One region of the Streptomyces sp. NPDC048637 genome, then DNA from elsewhere that is predicted to be linked to it. Evidence: riboswitches for the same ligand, from Rfam matches in the RefSeq annotation. Region 1 holds a riboswitch; the other holds the start of a gene.
What was found. Region 1 has a riboswitch for cobalamin ahead of AB0C46_RS27720 (cobalamin biosynthesis protein). Riboswitches for the same ligand answer to the same signal wherever they lie in the genome.
Positions count from the first base shown of each region.

Region 2: another riboswitch for cobalamin. It lies ahead of metE (5-methyltetrahydropteroyltriglutamate--homocysteine S-methyltransferase); the one in region 1 lies ahead of AB0C46_RS27720 (cobalamin biosynthesis protein).

Region 1 is NZ_JBEZHQ010000026.1:57,231-66,256, reverse strand. Features, by position in the region: gene AB0C46_RS27735 (extracellular solute-binding protein) at 3-1,403, opposite strand; gene AB0C46_RS27730 (VWA domain-containing protein) at 1,400-4,024, opposite strand; gene AB0C46_RS27725 (hypothetical protein) at 4,030-4,467, opposite strand; cobalamin riboswitch at 4,668-4,824, shown strand; gene AB0C46_RS27720 (cobalamin biosynthesis protein) at 4,954-5,961, shown strand; gene AB0C46_RS27715 (cobyric acid synthase) at 5,958-7,553, shown strand; gene AB0C46_RS27710 (putative cobaltochelatase) at 7,609-9,026, shown strand, end outside.
Region 2 is NZ_JBEZHQ010000043.1:7,576-16,601, forward strand. Features, by position in the region: gene AB0C46_RS34530 (hypothetical protein) at 1-1,946, shown strand, start outside; gene metE (5-methyltetrahydropteroyltriglutamate--homocysteine S-methyltransferase) at 2,283-4,601, opposite strand; cobalamin riboswitch at 4,767-4,994, opposite strand; gene AB0C46_RS34540 (3-hydroxybutyryl-CoA dehydrogenase) at 5,169-6,050, opposite strand; gene aceB (malate synthase A) at 6,047-7,681, opposite strand; gene aceA (isocitrate lyase) at 7,849-9,026, opposite strand, start outside.

The DNA of each region.
Region 1 (9,026 bases):
CATCAGCCGTCGTCCGCCGGGCGCCTTGTTCCTTGTTCGCCCCGTCCGCCGAGCGCGTCATCGGCCTGCCGGGCCAGCCGGTCGGCGATGGCGGTGCCGCCGCGGCCGTTGAGATAGGCGGACACCCCGATCTGCACGACCTTGCTGAAGGTCTGGTAGTGGGCGCTGCGCGGGCGCGGTGCGGCCGCCAGCAGCGCCTCGTGCAGCGTGCGGGGGTCGGGCCGGGGCTCCGGTCCCGTGGCGCCGTGCTCACCGCGTTCCGCGCCGTCGGGCGGCAGCGGGCAGTGCGGCGCCGTGGCCGCCGCCCGGTACGCCGAATCGCGGGTGGCCGCGAACCCCCGCTCCAGCAGACAGCGCTCGCTGCCGGGGCTGGTCAGCGCCTCGATCAGGGACCGGGCGCCGGCCGGCCGTTCGCTGCCGGCCGCGAGGGCGAGATTCTGCCCGCCCAGCACGGACATCCGTTTGCCGTCGCTGGGGCGGGCCGGCAGCTGGGTGACGTCGAACTGCTCGCCGGGGGTGAGCTTCTCGGCGACCGAGGCGTATTCGACCGGCCAGTTGCGCATGAACAGCGCCCGGCCGTCGGCGAACCAGCGGCGGCTCTCCGTCTCATCCATCGTGGTGGCCTCGTGCGGCATGATCGAGTCGAGCCGGAGTTTGAGGTCGGCGATGCCCTGCTGGAGCGCGCCGACCTGCTCGCCCTTGGTGAAGCTGGTGGCGTCCGGGTCGCCGCCGTTGACCCAGGCCGACTCCAGGGTGTTGACGGTCAGCCCCTCGTAGGGCCGCAGCTGGGCGACCATGCCGTACATCGTGGGCCGCTGCTTCTTGTGGTCCGTGGCGGCGTCCCGGGCGGCCTTGCGGTTGTAGGCCTGCGCCACCTCGGTCGCCACATCCTTCAGCTCGCCCCAGTTGGACGGGGCGCCATGGCCGTACTCACGGAGGATGTCCTTGCGGTAGTAGAGCAGTCCGGCGTCGGTATTGAAGGGCACCCCCCACACCTTGCCGTCGTACTCCACGGTCTTGGCCACGCTGTCGAGGAAGTCGCCGTCCAGGCCCGTGGCCCAGGGACGGATCACGCCCGCCTCGGCGAACTCCGTGGTCCAGGCGACATCGAGGTTGAGCACGTCATAGCCGCCGTTGCCGGACTGGCCCGCCGCCAGCAGCTGGCTGCGCTGGCCGTCGGCGGTGTCCGGGAGCCGGACGATCCGGACGGTGCGGCCGGTGCGCCGCTCCCAGTCGTGGATCAGGTCCTGACGGACGCCGGAGCTGCTGAGGTCGCTGCCGGTGGCGAGGACGATCGCGCCCTTCTCCGGGACGAGTTGCTCACCCGGCGTACAGCCGCTCATCGCGAGCAGCAGGGCCAGACCGGCCAGGGCGGCGGGTGCGGCGGTGCGTGGAGCGGTCATCGGTCCCCCTGCGTGGCCGTGCCGATGGAGGCGACCCGCCCGGCCAGGGTGTCGACGGCCTGCGGGCCGCCGGGCACACACTGGCCGTGGGAGGCGTCGGCCAGCCGCTGGAGGGCGAAGGTGTCACAGCCGGACTTGCCCATCACCAGCGCCAGGACGGGCACTTCGGGCCCCTCCTCGACGAGGGTGCCAAGGGTCCGCTCCACGCCCGCCGCGCGCCCCGGGCCCGCACCGTCGTCCTGGTCGAGGATCAGCACAATGGCCTTGTTGGTGGCCGGGGACTTCTTCATCCGGCGCACCGCGCGGGTCAGCGCCTCCTCCATCGCGGCACCGTGCTCGACCAGTTCGCCGCCCGCGATCCGGTCCAGCGCGGCCCTGCCCGGGGCCGGGTCGGCGCTGCCGAGCGGGACCAGCTCGCGCACCGCGTCGGCGTCGGTGGGGTGCGCCCGGTCCGGGAAGGCCCACAGGCCGTAGGTATGGCGTGCGCCGACCATCTCCAGGACGCGCCCGGCCGCGTTCAGGGCGGTCGGGAGCCGCCCGCCGTCCGCCATGGAAGTGGAGGTGTCGAGGAGGATCAGCACCTGGCTGGACCGCTGTGCCTTGTCGTAGCCGTCCAGCACCTGGGACACCTGGTCCGGGTCCGCCGTGAAGGGGACGGTCCGGGCGACGGGGCTGACGTCCGCGCGGCTGTCGAGCAGCGGTGAGCCCGGCCCCGGGCCGGTGCCTTTCACCCCGCGGTAGCCCTGTGCGGTGAGGGTGCGCTGTCCGCCGTCCGGGGCGCGCAGCCAGGTCGCGAAGCCCGCCACGGCGGCCTGCCGTGGGGTGGCGTCGGTGGTGCCGTGCCAGTCGACGCGGATCAGCGGGTGGTCCAGGGCGGGGACGTTCTCGGGGTAGTAGGCGACGTACCGGTTGCGGAGCGGGAGCGCGGCGTCCAGGGCCGGGCAACTGCCGGTGGCGCGGCCGAGGTTGTAGTCGGCGAGGGACTTCTCCGACACCAGCGGCGCGGACTTCGTACGGTCGACGGCGCCGGCGGCGTCCGCGTCGGGGCGCAGCGAACACAGCAGTTCGGTGCTGCCCGCGTACTGGCTGCCCGGGGCGGACAGCCGCTCCTCGGCGTGCCGGGCGAGGGTGAGGTCGGGCGCGCCGGGCGAGGCGGTGCCCGCGCTGTCGTGGGTGAGGTAGAGGCCGATGGTGTGCAGCAGCCCGGTGCCGGACAGCGCCGGGCTCGGCCGCAGGAGCCGGAGGTCGCGGTGGCTGCGGTCGGTGCCGGTGAGCAGCTCCCGCCAGGAGGCGCCGGCCGGTTCGACTTCGTCCAGCCGTTGGCGCGCCGGGATGCCGACGACCAGGGGGGTGTAGGCGACCGGGGCGTTGTAGTGCAGGGTCGCCGGGGAACCCTTGGCGGGCATCCCGCGGCGGGCCGCGTAGTAGTCGGCGGTGGATTCGGGGATCCAGATGTCGGGCTGTGGTCCGGGCCGGTGGAGAGGGTCGATGCCCTTGTCGCCTGGCCCGCCCTTGCCGGTGCCCTGGGCCTCGCCCTGCCAGCGGCCGGCGGCGGCGAAGCCCTGGTCGACCTGGTCCTTGGCGGCGGAGTAGACGGTGATCTGGGCGCGCCGGCAGCCGTCGGGGAGGTCGCCCCCGCCGTTGAGGGGGCGGGTGTTGGCGTCGGACATCTCGTAGTCGAAGGCCGCCTGGCGCAGCGCGGGTTCGGCCTCGGGGGCGGTCAGCAGCCGCAGTTCGAGGGCGGGCGGGCAGGCTTCCGTGCCGTTCGGGAGGTTCAGCAGCACGACGCCCGCGGTGGCCGGTACGAGGATGATCGCCAGCACCATCAGGATGCGGAACCAGTGCCGGAAGGAGGCGTTCAGCCGGCGGCGTAAGCGGACCCGCAGCGGGGTGGGCGGCCGGATCTCGGGGGTGGCGAAGGACAGGATGACGTCGTCGACGGTGTTCTGCTTCGCGGAGCGGGGCTCCCAGACGTCGCCCATCGGGGTCCGCTCTCCGGCGAGTTGTTCCCGCAGCTCCCGGACGAGGTCCTCGAAGGTGACGAACCGCTTGCCGGGGATGCCCTGTTCGAGGGTCTGCCGCAGGGCGCGGGTGAAGACGCTGCCGCCGGTGGGCTCCTCGCCGCTGAAGATCCGGCGGTTGGGCTGCGCGGCCATCAGCAGCGACATGGGGGTGCGGCAGGCGTGGAAGGCTTCACCGGCGTTGCCGGCGTAACAGCACTCCAGGACGATCACGATCCGGTCGGCCCGTGCGTTGTCCAGGTAGGACAGCACCATGTCCTGCCAGGAGACGGTCTTGTGACGCCGTTCCGACGCACCGACCATGAGCTGGAGATTGCCGCCGTCCGGGCCCACCCGGCCGTGGCCGGAGAAGTAGACCAGCAGCAGTCCGCGGGCCTCCTGGGTGACGGTGTCCAGCGCCTGTTCGACCTCCCATGGCTCCTGGGGCCGGCAGATGACGACCTCGCCCTTGGTGAACAGATCGGTGCCGGGAGCGAGCAGGACCCGCTCCAGTTCCTGGGGGTTGTCCCGCACCGCCGGGAGCGGACGCAGATGCCGGTAGTCGTCGACACAGATCAGCAGCGCCCGGTTGACCTTGCCCCGTGCGTCGTATTCGGACATCCGGCTCAGTCCCCGGTGGTGCTGCCGCCCCCGTTCGCCGGGCTGCCGGGATCGGGGCGTCCGGGGGCCGGGGCGCCCGGTCCGGGGTCGCCGAGTGCGCGCAGCTCGCCGTCCCCGCCGCCGACCGCCACGGCGGGCCGTTCGCCGGTGTCGCGTTCCTCCCTGCGGCGGCGCAGCCATTCGCGCAGGGCGATGCTCAGGCTTTTGGTGATCTCGGCGGCGACCGCGCCGACGACGACCAGGATCAGGTCGTCGACGCCGATGGCCATGTCGCCGGGGCCCTCGTCGCACTCCCCCGACGGCCGCAGTTCCCAGTCGTGCGCCCGCTGGGTCAGCCAGGGCTCCCGCTCCAGCCAGGCCTTGAGGTCCTCGACGTCCTGGTCAGGATTGTTGGTGCCCGTGATCCTGATACGGATCTCATGACGGTCAGCGCGCTGCGGCATCCCCCGGCCCCCTTCCGGCGGCCCCGTCGCCGTGCACCAGATAGTGACGCGGGATCAGGTGTGCAGGCAACCGTCTGTGACCCGACTGCCACGCTGTGGCGTGCACCACAGCGCCTGCCATACGGCAGCGTCGCAGGTCAAGGGTGAGTTGACGGGCATTCGCGGGGCGTGGTGGACTGCCGGAGCCATTCGGCGACAGCTGAGGAAGTCCGGTGCGAATCCGGCGCGGTCCCGCCACTGTCACCGGGGAGCGTTCCTCCAGCGAAGGCCACGGTCCGCCTCGCACACGTCGGATTCGGCTGACGTGCGCGGGACTGGAAGGCCGGAGGACACGCCGATCCGGGAGCCAGGAGACTCTTGTCGCCGTCACGTCGAGCCAGGGCGCGGACCCTGAGTGAGGACATACCGCCATGCCCGGCCGCCCCGTGAGATCCCCACTGCCCGCTGCCGCAGGTCCCTTTCGAGGCCTGACGGCGGGCTGATCCGATGCGCGGCGAACACGCGGGATATGCGTGCGGCGCGGCCCTCGGCTTTCTCGGCGACCTGATCGCGGCGGATCCGCGGCGCGGCCATCCGGTGGCCGCGTTCGGCCGGGCCGCGGGCGCCGTCGAGCGCCGGCTGTGGCGCGACCACCGCGGCTACGGGGCGGTCCATACCGCGCTGTGCGCGGGCGGTGCTGCCGCCGGTGCCGCGCTGCTCCAGCGCGCCGTGCGGGGCACCGCTCCCGCTTCTCCGCTGTCGCTCCGTGGTGGCGCGGGGGTCGCGCTGACCGCGGCGACGGTCTGGGCCGTGCTGGGCGGCACCTCGCTCGGCCGGGAGGCACGGGCCGTCGGCGGGGCGCTGACGGCGGGTGATCTGGACGTGGCGCGGGAGCGGCTGCCGCATCTGTGCGGGCGCGATCCGCAGGCGCTGGACGGGCCGCAGATGGCCCGCGCCGTGGTGGAGTCGGTCGCCGAGAACACCTCCGACGCGGTGGTGGGCGCCCTGGTGTGGGGCTCGCTGGGCGGCGTGCCCGGCCTGGTGGCGTTCCGCGCGGTGAACACTCTGGACGCGATGGTGGGGCACAAGTCGGCGCGCTACCGCCGCTTCGGCTGGGCCGCGGCCCGGCTCGACGATCTCGCCGGCTGGCCCGGCTCCCGGCTGACCGCCGCGCTGACCGTGCTCGCGGGCCCCGACCGGCGCGGTGCGCTGCGGGCCTGGCGGGCGGACGGCGGTGCGCATCCGAGCCCCAACGCGGGCCCGGTGGAGGCCTCGTTCGCGGGGGCGCTGGGCGTACGGCTGGGCGGCACACTGGCGTACGGCGGGCGGGTGGAACACCGTCCGGTGCTCAACGGCGCGGCGCCGCCGGTGGCGGCGCCCGACATCGAGCGGGCGGTGCGGCTCTCCCGCCGGGTGAGCGCGCTGGCGCTGGCGACGACGGTGGCGGCGCGGCTGGTGGCCGGCGCGGCGCTGCGCACACGACAGCCGGGTTCCCGGCGCAGGAGGAGCCGGTGAACGGGCGGTTGAAGGCATCCGGCGGGGCGGTCGGCGGTGGGCTGCTGGTGGCCGGTACGACGTCCGACGCCGGCAAGAGCGTGGTGACGGCGGGCATCTGCCGCTGGCTGGTCCGGCAGGGCATCCGGGTGGCGCCCTTCAAGGCGCAGAACATGTCGCTGAATTCGTTCGTCACGCGCGAGGGCGCGGAGATCGGACGGGCCCAGGCGATGCAGGCCGCCGCGGCGCGGGTGGAGCCGACCGCGCTGATGAACCCCGTCCTGCTCAAGCCGGGCAGCGACCGCAGCAGCCAGGTGGTGCTGCTGGGGAAGCCGGTCGGCGAGCTCAGTGCCCGGGGGTACTTCGGGGCGTCGTCCGCGGGGAAGACGCCTTACGCGGGCCACCGGGAGCAGTTGCTCGGGACGGTGACCGACTGCCTTCAGGAGCTGCGGCGTACCCATGACGCGGTGATCTGTGAGGGCGCCGGCAGCCCCGCCGAGATCAATCTGCGGCGGACCGACATCGTGAACATGGGGATCGCGCGGGCCGCCCGTATCCCGGTGGTCGTGGTCGGCGACATCGACCGCGGCGGGGTGTTCGCCTCGTTCTTCGGCACCACGGCGCTGCTGTCCAAGGAGGACCAGGCGCTGGTCGCGGGGTATCTGGTCAACAAGTTCCGGGGCGATGTGACGCTGCTGGAGCCGGGGCTGGAGATGCTGCGCGGCCTCACCGGGCGGCGGACGCTGGGCGTGCTGCCCTTCGCGCACGGGCTCGGCATCGACGAGGAGGACGGCCTGCGGGTGTCGCTGCGGGGCGCGGTGCGCGAGAGCGTGGTGGCTCCGCCGCACGGCGCGGATGTGCTGCGGGTGGCGGTCTGTGCCGTACCGCTGATGTCGAACTTCACGGACGTGGACGCACTGGCCGCCGAACCGGGTGTGGTGGTGCGGTTCGTGGACCGGGCCGAGGACCTCGCCGACGCCGACCTGGTGGTGCTGCCGGGGACCCGGGGCACGGTGCGGGCGCTGGAGTGGCTGCGGGAGCGCGGGCTGGCGGACGCGATCGCCCGGCGGGCCGCCGAGGGCCGGCCGGTGCTGGGCATCTGCGGCGGCTACCAGATGCTGGGCGCGCACATCGAGGACGAGGTCGAGTCCAAGGCGGGCGCGGTCGACGGGCTGGGGCTGCTGCCCGTACGGGTGCGGTTCGCGGTGGAGAAGACGCTCGCGCGGCCGTCCGGCGAGGCGCTGGGCGAGCCGGTGGAGGGGTACGAGATCCACCATGGTGTCGCCGAAGTGACCGGCGGGGATGAGGCGTTCATCTCCGATGGCCAAGGGCGCAGCCTGGACGGTTGCCGGGTCGGCTCCGTATGGGGCACGCACTGGCACGGCGCGCTGGAGAGCGACGGCTTCCGCCGGGCGTTCCTGCGGCGGGTCGCGGCGGACGCGGGCCGGGCGTTCGTCCCGGCCCCCGGCACCAGCTTCGCCACCCTGCGCGAGGAGCAGCTGGACCGGCTGGGCGATCTGATCGAGGAGCACGCGGACACCGGCGCGCTGCTGCGGCTGATCGAGGAAGGGGTGCCGGAGGGACTGCCGTTCGTGCCTCCGGGGGCGCCATGAGGGGTACACACACGACGAATCCGGAGCTCGACGGCGACGTGGAGGACGACACAGCATGACAACCGCGCACAACACGACCCCGCAGTACCCCTTCACCGCAGTGGTCGGGATGGACGATCTGCGGCTCGCGCTGCTGCTGAACGCGGTGAGCCCCGCGGTGGGCGGCGTGCTGGTCCGCGGGGAGAAGGGCACCGCCAAGAGCACCGCCGTCCGGGCGCTGTCGGCACTGATGCCGGCCGTGGACGTGATCAGCGGCTGCCGCTTCGCCTGCGCCCCGGCCGTGCCCGACCCCGGCTGTCCCGACGGGCCGCATGAGACGGGTGCCGTCGAGGAGCGCCCGACGCGGATGGTCGAACTGCCCGTCGGCGCCTCCGAGGACCGGCTGGTCGGCGCGCTGGACATCGAGCGGGCGCTGTCGGAGGGCGTGAAGGCCTTCGAACCCGGCCTGCTGGCGGATGCGCACCGCGGCATCCTGTACGTCGACGAGGTCAATCTGCTCCATGACCACCTCGTAGACCTGCTGCTGGACGCGGCCGCCATGGGCGCCTCGTACGTGGAGCGCGAAGGTGTCTCCGTACGGCACGCGGCCCGCTTCCTGCTCGTGGGGACGATGAACCCCGAAGAGGGCGAGCTGCGGCCGCAGTTGCTGGACCGGTTCGGCCTCACCGTCGAGGTGGCCGCCTCGCGCGAGCCCGACCAGCGGGTGTCGGTCGTCCGGCGCCGGCTGGCCTACGACGCCGATCCGGCCGGCTTCGCGGCCGACTGGGCGGCCGAGGAGGACGAGCTGCGCGGGCGTATCGCCGCGGCCCGGGAGCTGCTGCCGCGGGTGACGCTGGGCGATGCGGCGCTGCGGCAGATCGCCGCGACCTGTGCCGCGTTCGAGGTGGACGGGATGCGCGCGGACATCGTAATGGCGCGTACCGCCACGGCGCTGGCCGCATGGGCGGGCCGGACGGACGTCCGGGAGGAGGACGTCCGGCAGGCGGCGCTGCTGGCGCTGCCGCACCGCCGGCGCCGCAACCCCTTCGACGCCCCCGGCCTGGACGAGGACAAGCTCGACCAGACGCTGGAGGAGTTCGGCGGCGCGGACGAGGGCACGGACGGCGACGACGACCCGGAGCCGGACGGTCCGGACGGCGGTCCCGACGGGGGCGGCCCCGACGGCGGCGGGCATCCGCCGCAGGAGGGCGGGCCGGAGGAGTCGCCGCTCCCGCCGGAGGCCGAACTCCCGCACCAGCAGGACCGGGAGGCCCCGCAGTCTCCCCAGGCCCCCGAGCAGCCCGGACAGGCCGAGCAGCCCGAGCCCGAGCCGGAGAGCGCGCCTCAGGGCGGCGCGGCCGGGGAGAAGGCGGCGGTCGGGGCCACCGAGCCGTTCAAGACCCGGCGCCTCGATGTGCCGGGCCTGGGCGAGGGCGCGGACGGCCGCCGCTCCCGTGCCCGGACCGCCCATGGCCGGACCACCGGGGCCCGGCG
Region 2 (9,026 bases), on a different contig from region 1:
AGCGCCCCGGGTTCCACCAGTCGGTGTACCTGAACCTGGACCAGGAGAACATCGGCAAGGGGAGCTCCCTCGGGCCGGAGGCCCTGTGGAGCGTCCTGGACCGGGAGCTGACCGATGCCCAGGTGCTGGGCCGGCCCCAGGGCCGCAAGTCGCAGAAGGACCGTTCCGAGCGGGTGCGCGAGGGAACCCGCCGCTGGCTCGACGGGGACTCGCGGCGCCGCCTGCTGATCCTGCTCGACGAGTGCGACCAGTTCTTCGAGGCGGACGCTCCTCGGTTCGACCAGACCAAGAAGCTGAAGGGACTCGGGTCGGACACCAAGGACCGGGCCAAGGTTGTCTTTGCCGGCCTGCACTCCGTGCAGCGCTTCTCCAAGCTGGCGAGCAACGGACCGTTCGGGCATCTCGCACAGACCCCGAAGGTGATCGGTCCGCTCGCCCCGCAGTTCGCCGCCGATCTGCTGGTCGAGCCGATGCGGGCGCTGGGCTTCGAGTTCGACGACGTGGACCTGGTGAACCGGGTGCTGGGTTACTGCTCGTACCAGCCGTTCCTGCTGCAGATGTTCGGCCACCGGCTGGTCGAGGTGATGCACCGCAAGCGGGCGCGGCGCGGAGCGGAGGGACCTCCGTACACGGTGCGGGTCACCGACATCGAGGCCGTGGAGTCGGATGCCGCCCTCAGGACCGGCATCTCGGCGGCCTTCAAGGACACCCTGAGCCTGGACCACCGTTACGACGTGATCGCCAACGTCCTGGCGTACCAGGCCCGTAACCACGGTCTGGAAGTACGGCTGAGCGACGCCGAACTGCGCGAGGAATGCGAGACCTATTGGCGGGAGGGTTTCCGGCAGCTCGACACCGAGGGGTTCCGGGCCTATCTCTCCGAGATGGTGGGGCTGGGAGTTCTGGCGCCCAACCACGAGGGCCAGGGCTGGCATCTGCGTGGCCCGAACGCACTGCGCATGATCGGCACGTCCCACGAGGTGGAGACCCGTCTGGTCCGGGCCGAACAGGACTGCAAGCTGGAGGAGAGCATCGTGCTGGAGGGGCGGCCGGAGCTCCCCGACGGCCGTCCCGCCCCGCTCACCATCACGCAGCTGGACGATCTCCTCGGTGAGCGCGCGAATCAGACGAGGGTCGTCCTGGGCACCCCGGCCACCGGGGTCGGCGACGTGGGCGACACCCTGCGCGCGGTCGCCGGGCGCATCGCCGACTGGCAGCTCCCGCCCATCGGCAAGCCCAGCGTCTTCAAACAGGAGCTCACGGGTGGGAATCCGCGCGAACGGCGGGTGCTCATCAGCGACTTCGCCCGCTACCCCGCGAAGCCGGAGACCTGCCGCGAGGCCGTCGATCTGGCCGACGACCTGCTGCCCGGCACTCCCGGGGTGACGCGCGCGGTGGTGCTCGTGACCGACACCGGACAACTGGACCTGTGGCGTGTCCTGCTGACGGGCGAGGAACACACCACCGCGGTTCCGGTGGTGCTGCGCCGGCATGACCGCCGCAGCCTGCGGGGCTGGGCACAGCGCACCGAGGTGTTCAACACGGACGAACGCCTGGACCGGCTCTACACGCTGACCGGCGGCTGGCCCCTCCTCGTCGACCGCGCACACCAGCTGTACGGCGAACTCGGCGACCCCGAAGAGGTCTTACGGCGGCTGGCCGGCATGCGCACGGACCGCTCGGCGGCCCGTGCGTTCGTCGAAGCGACCGGTATGTACGCGGATCCGATGCTGGCGGCGGGCTATCGGTCCATTGTCGAGGCATTCGAAGGGGATCCGGCGGACCGGGAGAGCGTCGTGACCGCGATCGTGTACAAGACCGGGGACGAGGCGGAGGCCCGCTGGGTCTACGCGTGCCTCGACGCTCTGCAGATGTTCGATCACGAGGACGACGCACAGCTGCGCCTGGAACCCCTGCTCCGGCAGTGCGTGGAACTCGGCGAGTGACACCGTCCGGTCGGTCCCGCGCCCTGTCCTCCGCACCGCGGCCCGCGGAGCGGAGGACAGGGCGGGGCCGTGTACCGGGAAGATCTCCCTGATCTCTACGAGCCGCTGGTCTTCATTCTATGAGCGGGGTGGGGAGTTCGTCATACGCTGCTCGGCAAGGCCGCGAACAGATCATCTGTCACCCGAGCCTGCTGGGGCTGGTTCCCGCGCGCGCCGGCCGAGCCGGCGCACAGTGGCCGGCGTGCTCACGGCTGGGGCCGCACGTGTGTGCCGGCTGGACATCCCCAGACGGCCGGGAGGCCGCAGTGGCGCTTCCTCCCGGCCGTAGGAACGGGATCAGGAGCCGGGCAGCTCCGTGCGGACGGTGTGGGCCGCTGTGACCAGGTTTTCCAGTGAGGTGCGGGTCTCGGGCCAGCCGCGGGTCTTCAGGCCGCAGTCCGGGTTGACCCAGAGGCGTTCGGCGGGGATGGCCTCAAGTCCCTTGCGCAGCAGGGCAGCTGCCTCGTCGGCGCTCGGGACGCGTGGGGAGTGGATGTCGTAGACACCGGGGCCGGCCTCGCGCGGGTAGCCGTGTGCGGCCAGTTCCCGGGCGACCTGCATGTGGGAGCGGGCGGCCTCCAGGCTGATGACGTCCGCGTCGAGGTCGTCGATGGCCTGGACGATGTCGCCGAATTCGGCGTAGCACATGTGGGTGTGGACCTGGGTGCGGTCCTGTACGCCGCTGGTGGTGAGGCGGAATGCCTCGGTGGCCCAGGCCAGGTAGGTGGTGTGGTCGGCGGCGCGCAGGGGCAGCGTCTCGCGCAGGGCGGGTTCGTCGACCTGGATGACCGAAGTGCCCGCCGTCTCCAGGTCGTTCACCTCGTCGCGCAGGGCGAGTGCCACCTGGCGGGCGGTGTCGCCGAGCGGCTGGTCGTCGCGGACGAAGGACCAGGCGAGCATGGTGACCGGGCCGGTGAGCATGCCCTTGACGGGGCGGTCGGTCTGCGACTGGGCGTAGGAGGTCCAGCGGACGGTCATCGGATCGGGGCGGGAGATGTCGCCGGCCAGGACCGGCGGGCGGACGTAGCGGGTGCCGTAGGACTGGACCCAGCCGTGCTGGGTGGCCAGGTAGCCGGTGAGCTGCTCGGCGAAGTACTGCACCATGTCGTTGCGCTCGGGCTCGCCGTGCACCAGGACGTCGATGCCGGCCTTCTCCTGGAAGGCGAGGACGTCGCGGATCTCGGCCGCGATGCGGTCGTTGTATCCCGCGGTGTCGATCCGTCCCGCGCGCAGGTCGGCGCGGGCGGTCCGCAGCGCGGCGGTCTGGGGGAAGGAGCCGATGGTGGTGGTCGGCAGCAGCGGCAGCCCGAGGTGGGCACGCTGGGCCGTCGTGCGCTCGGCGTACGGCGACCGGCGGCGGCCGTCGGCGTCGGTGACGGCGGCGGCACGGGCGCGCACGGCCGGGTCGTGGGTGAGGGCGGAGTTCGCCCGGGAGGCCAGGTCGGCGCGGTTCGCGGCGAGTTCGGCGGCGATGGTGTCGGTGCCCTGTGCCAGGCCCCGTGCCAGCGTCACCAGTTCCGCGGTCTTCTGCTTGGCGAAGGCCAGCCAGCGGGCGATCTGCGGGTCGATATCACGCTCGACGACGGCGTCCAGCGGCACGTGCAGGAGCGAGCAGGACGCGGCCACATCGACCCGGTCGGCGAGGCCGAGCAGGGTGCCGAGGGTGGACAGCGACTTCTCCAGATCGTTGATCCAGATGTTGCGGCCGTTGACCACGCCCGCGACCAGGCGCTTGCCCGGCAGTCCGCCGACGGCCGCCAGGGCATCGAGGTTGGCCGCGGCCGCGTCGGTGAAGTCGAGCGCCAGACCGTCCACCGGGGCCTTGGCCAGGACGGGCAGGGCGTCGCCGAGCCGGTCGAAGTACGAGGCGACCAGGAGCTTCGGGCGGTCGGTGAGGGCGCCCAGGTCGCGATAGGCGCGGGCGGCGGCGTTGAGTTCGGCCGGGGTGCGGTCCTGGACGAGGGCGGGCTCGTCGAGCTGTACCCAGTCGGCGCCGGCGGCGCGCAGGTCGGCGAGGACCTCGGCGTAGACGGGCAGCAGCCGGTCGAGGAGGGTCAGCGGCTCGAAGTCGGCGGCCACGCCGGGAGCGGGCTTCGACAGCAGGAGGTAGGTGACCGGGCCGACGAGCACCGGCCGGGCGGTGAGACCGAGGGTGAGGGCTTCCTTGAGCTCGGTGACCTGCTTGGTGGAGTCGGCGGTGAAGACGGTGTGCGGGCCCAACTCCGGGACCAGATAGTGGTAGTTGGTGTCGAACCACTTGGTCATCTCCAGCGGCGCCACGTCCTGCGTGCCGCGGGCCATCGCGAAGTAGCCGTCGAGGGCGTCGGCCGCGACGGCCTCGCGGTGGCGGTCCGGGACAGCACCGACCATGACGCTGGTGTCCAGCACGTGGTCGTAGTACGAGAAGTCACCGGTCGGCACCTCGTGGAGGCCGGCGTCGGCCAGTTGCCGCCAGTGGGAGCGGCGCAGGGTCAGGGCGGTGTCCTTGAGGGCTTCGGCGGTGACCTTGCCCTTCCAGTAGCCCTCGATGGCCTTCTTCAGTTCCCGGTTCTGGCCCTGGCGGGGGTAGCCGTACACGGTGGCCCGTGCTGCCGCGGCTGCGGGCTTTGCTGTCACGGAATTCTCCTTCGCGAATACGTGTCCTGAGAGTCCCGGGGGCGGAACGAGGTACGCGAAGGGGTGACGGACCCGACGGAAGCACGGTGCGTCTGTGAGGCACATGTCCGCCTGGTACGTACGCCGACCCGCCCTCGAGGTCACCGGGATATCCGTCCACACATGGGGTGCGCACGGGCAACGGGCAGGTCTTCGGACTCGTGGGCGCGCCTGCCGGAGTCTTCCGGCGGGCCCCTACTGGCCGTCGCTTCCCGGATCCGCGGTCGGATCCAGTGCGTATGACGGCGGTCGTTCCCACTCACCGCTGCGGGGCAGTCCCGGATTCTCACCGGGTTCCCTCTTACGACGCGGCCCGTCTGGCGGACGGGGCGAACCAATTGCCCGGCCAGCCTAGAGGGTGGCGGCAAACGCGGACACCCCTGCTCACATTCCGGACGAGGAGGTGAGACTCCGGCGGGGTGCGGTCCATGGCACGGCGGGGCGCGGAACGGCATCGGCAATCCGTTCCGCGCCCCGTACCGCACCACCTGCCGGGGCCCCTCAGCCCCGGCAGCGACCCAGGGACCCTCAGCCCCGGTCGTAGGTGTGGAACCCGCGCCCGGTCTTGCGGCCGAGCAGTCCCGCCTCCACCATCCGCTGGAGCAGCGGCGGTGGTGCGTAGAGGGGTTCCTTGAACTCGTCGTAGAGGGACCGGGCGATGGAGGCCACGGTGTCCAGCCCGATCAGGTCGGCGAGTTTGAGCGGGCCCATGGGGTGGGCGCAGCCCAGCTCCATGCCCGCGTCCACATCGGCGGCCGTGGCGAAGCCGGACTCGGCCATCCGGATCGCCGACAGGAGGTAGGGGATGAGCAGGGCGTTGACGACGAAGCCGGCCCGGTCCTGGGACCGTACGACCGTCTTGGCCAGGGTGCCGGTGATGAATCGCTCGGCGGCGGCGACCGTCGCCGGCGTGGTGTGCAGGGAGGTGACGACCTCGACGAGCGGCAGTACCGGTACGGGGTTGAAGAAGTGCAGCCCGAGGACGCGGTCCGCGCGGTGGGTGGCCATGCCGAGGCGCATGACGGGGAGGGCCGAGGTGTTGGTCGCCAGGATGGCCTCCTCGTCTTCGACGATCTTGTCGAGGGCTGTGAAAACGTCCGTCTTTGCGGCGGGGTTCTCGACGATGGCCTCGATGACGAGCTGGCGGTCCGCGAGGTCGTCGAGGCTGCCGGTGAAGACCATCCGGGTCAGGGCGTCCTCGGCCGGGATACGGTCCAGCTTGCCGCGCTGGACGGCGCGTTCGAGGGAGACGGCCACCCGCTCGCGGGCAGTGCGGGCCGCGGTCGCATCGGCCTCGCAGACCACGGTGTCGACGCCGGCGCGGGCGCACACCTCGGCGATGCCCGCCCCCATCTGACCTCCCCCGACGACTCCGACCCGCTGGATCGTGGGCTCCGGAAGGGCGCTCATACGGTGACCTCCGTGCGGTGTACGAGGTGGCGGGCGTAGGCGTCCGGGGTGAAGAAGGCGGGCAACTCCTGGGCGAGGGCGGTCCGTTCGAACAGTTCCCGGACCTCGTCGAGCCGCGCCCAGGGGTACTGGGCTCCCAGGGCGGCGAGCTCGTCGTCGAGGAGGCCGAGCACCGTGTCGCGTTCGACGGCACCATGGCGCAACCACTGCCAGATCTGCGCCCGGGCGATCTCGGCGGCCGCCGCGTCCTCCATCAGCCCCTCCAGCACCACGGCACCGGTGCCGCGCAGCCAGGCGTCGAAGTACCGCAGTGCGACGGCGATGTTGGCGCGCACGCCGTCCTCGGTGGGCGGCCCCGCGGTGCGCCGGACGGCCAGGAGCTGCTCGGCGGTGACGTCGACGTCGTCCCGGGTGCGGTCGATCTGGTGGGGCTGTCCGTCCAGCACACCGTCGAAGATCTCGCGGCAGAGGGGGACGAGCCCGGGGTGGGCGACCCACGTTCCGTCGAAGCCGTCCTCGGCCTCGCGCTCCTTGTCGAGACGCACCCGGGCGAGCGCCGCCCCGTCTGCCTGCGCGTCGTGGCCCGGGACGTGCGCGGCCATGCCGCCGATGGCGTGCGCGCCGCGCTGGTGACAGGTGCGTACGAGCAGTTCCGTGTAGGCCCGCAGGAAGGGGGCCGTCATGGTGACCTTCGTCCGGTCGGGGAGGGAGAAGTCGGGGCGGTGCGCGAAGACCTTGATCAGGCTGAAGAGGTAGTCCCAGCGGCCGGCGTTGAGCCCGGCACTGTGCTCGCGCAGCTCGTAGAGGATCTCCTCCATTTCGAAGGCCGCGGTGACCGTCTCGATCAGGGCGGTGGCGCGGATGGTGCCCCGCGGGATGCCGAGCAGATCCTGGGCGAAGACGAACACGTCGTTCCACAGGCGGGCGTCGTAGGCGTTCTCAAGCTTGGGCAGGTAGAAGTACGGGCCGGATCCGGCGTCGATCTGCCGCTGCGCGCAGTGGAAGAAGTACAGGCCGAAGTCGACGAGCGAGGCGGGCACCGGATGGCCGTCGACGAGAAGATGCTCTTCGGTGAGGTGCCAGCCCCGGGGGCGGACGACGATGGTCGCGAGCCGGTCGCCGAGGCGGTACTCCGTGCCGTCCGGCGCGGTGAAGTCGATCCGCCGCTCGATGGCGTCCAGCAGGTTCAGCTGACCGCCGATGATGTTGTCCCAGGTAGGGGAGGTGGCGTCTTCGAAGTCGGCCAGCCACACCTGGGCCCCGGAGTTGAGCGCGTCGACCGTCATCCGCCGCTCCGGCGGCCCGGTGATCTCCACCCGCCGGTCGGCGAGCCCCGGCGCGGGCGGTGCGACCCGCCAGTGCGGATCGGCGCGGACGGCGGAGGTGGCCCGCGAGAAGTCGAGCGGGGAACCGGACGAGAGGCGAAGGGCGCGGCGGCGGCGCTCGGTGAGGATGTCGCGGTACCGGTCGGCGAAGGTACGGGCGAGGCACCCGAGGAAGTCGAGTGCGGCGGGGGTGAGGATCTCGTCGAAGCGGTCGCCAAGGGGGCCTCCCCTGCTCGTCGAGCGGAGTCGAGAGCTTGGGGAAGCGCCGAGCACCTGGACCCGGCTGGGCAGTGTGGTGGTGGACATGCGCATCTCCTCAACGGGCGCAGTGGGGCCGGGTGGTGAGGGCCGGACGGAGACGGTCGTCCGGCCCTCACCCGGATACGGGCGGCCGGGCGCGCCTACGCGCCGAGCCGCGGGGGCCGACACCGGGCCTTCGGCGCCCGGGTCGCCCGGAGAGGGCCGAGCAGTTCCTAGTGGAACTGCTCCTCCTCGGTGGAGCCGGCAAGCGCGGTGGTCGAGGACGCCGGGTTGAGGGCCGTCGACACCTGGTCGAAGTAGCCGGTGCCGACCTCGCGCTGGTGCCTGACCGCGGTGAAGCCCTCGGCCTGCGCGGCGAACTCCTTCTCCTGCAGGTCGACATAGGCGGTCATACCGGACTCGGCGTAGCCGCGGGCGAGGTCGAACATGCCGTGGTTGAGGGAGTGGAAGCCGGCCAGGGTGATGAACTGGAAGCGGTAGCCCATCGCGGCCAGTTCGCGCTGGAACTTGGCGATCTGGTCGTCGTCGAGGGCGGCCTTCCAGTTGAAGGACGGCGAGCAGTTGTAGGCGAGCATCTGGTCGGGGTGCTCGGCGTGGATGGCCTCGGCGAACTCGCGGGCCTGCGCCAGGTCCGGGGTGCCGGTCTCGACCCAGATCAGATCGGCGTACGGGGCGTAGGCCAGGCCGCGGGCGATGACCGGCGCCATCCCGTTCTCGACCCGGTAGAAGCCCTCGGCGGTGCGCTCACCGGTGACGAACCGGGCGTCGCGCTCGTCGATGTCGCTGGTCAGCAGGTTCGCCGCGAGGGCGTCCGTACGGGCCACGATCAGGGTGGGCACGTCGGCGATGTCGGCGGCGAGGCGGGCGGCGTTGAGGGTGCGGATGTGCTGGCCGGTGGGCACCAGGACCTTGCCGCCGAGGTGGCCGCACTTCTTCTCGGACGCGAGCTGGTCCTCGTAGTGGATGCCCGCGGCACCGGCCGCGATCATCGCCTTGGTCAGCTCGAAGGCGTTGAGCGGCCCGCCGAAACCGGCTTCCGCGTCGGCGACGATCGGCGCGAGCCAGTCCGTGGTGTCGCCGCCGCCCTCGGCGGTGGCGATCTGGTCGGCGCGCAGCAGTGCGTTGTTGATCCGGCGGACCACCTGCGGCACGGAGTTGGCGGGGTACAGGCTCTGGTCGGGGTAGGTGTGGCCGGCCTGGTTGGCGTCGGCGGCGACCTGCCAGCCGGAGAGGTAGATGGCCTGCAGCCCGGCCTTGACCTGCTGGACCGCCTGCCCGCCGGTCAGTGCGCCCAGTGCGTGGATATAGTCCTGCTCGTGCAGCTGCCGCCACAGCCGCTCGGCGCCGTGCCGGGCCAGCGTGTGCTCCTCACGGACGCTGCCCGACAGCC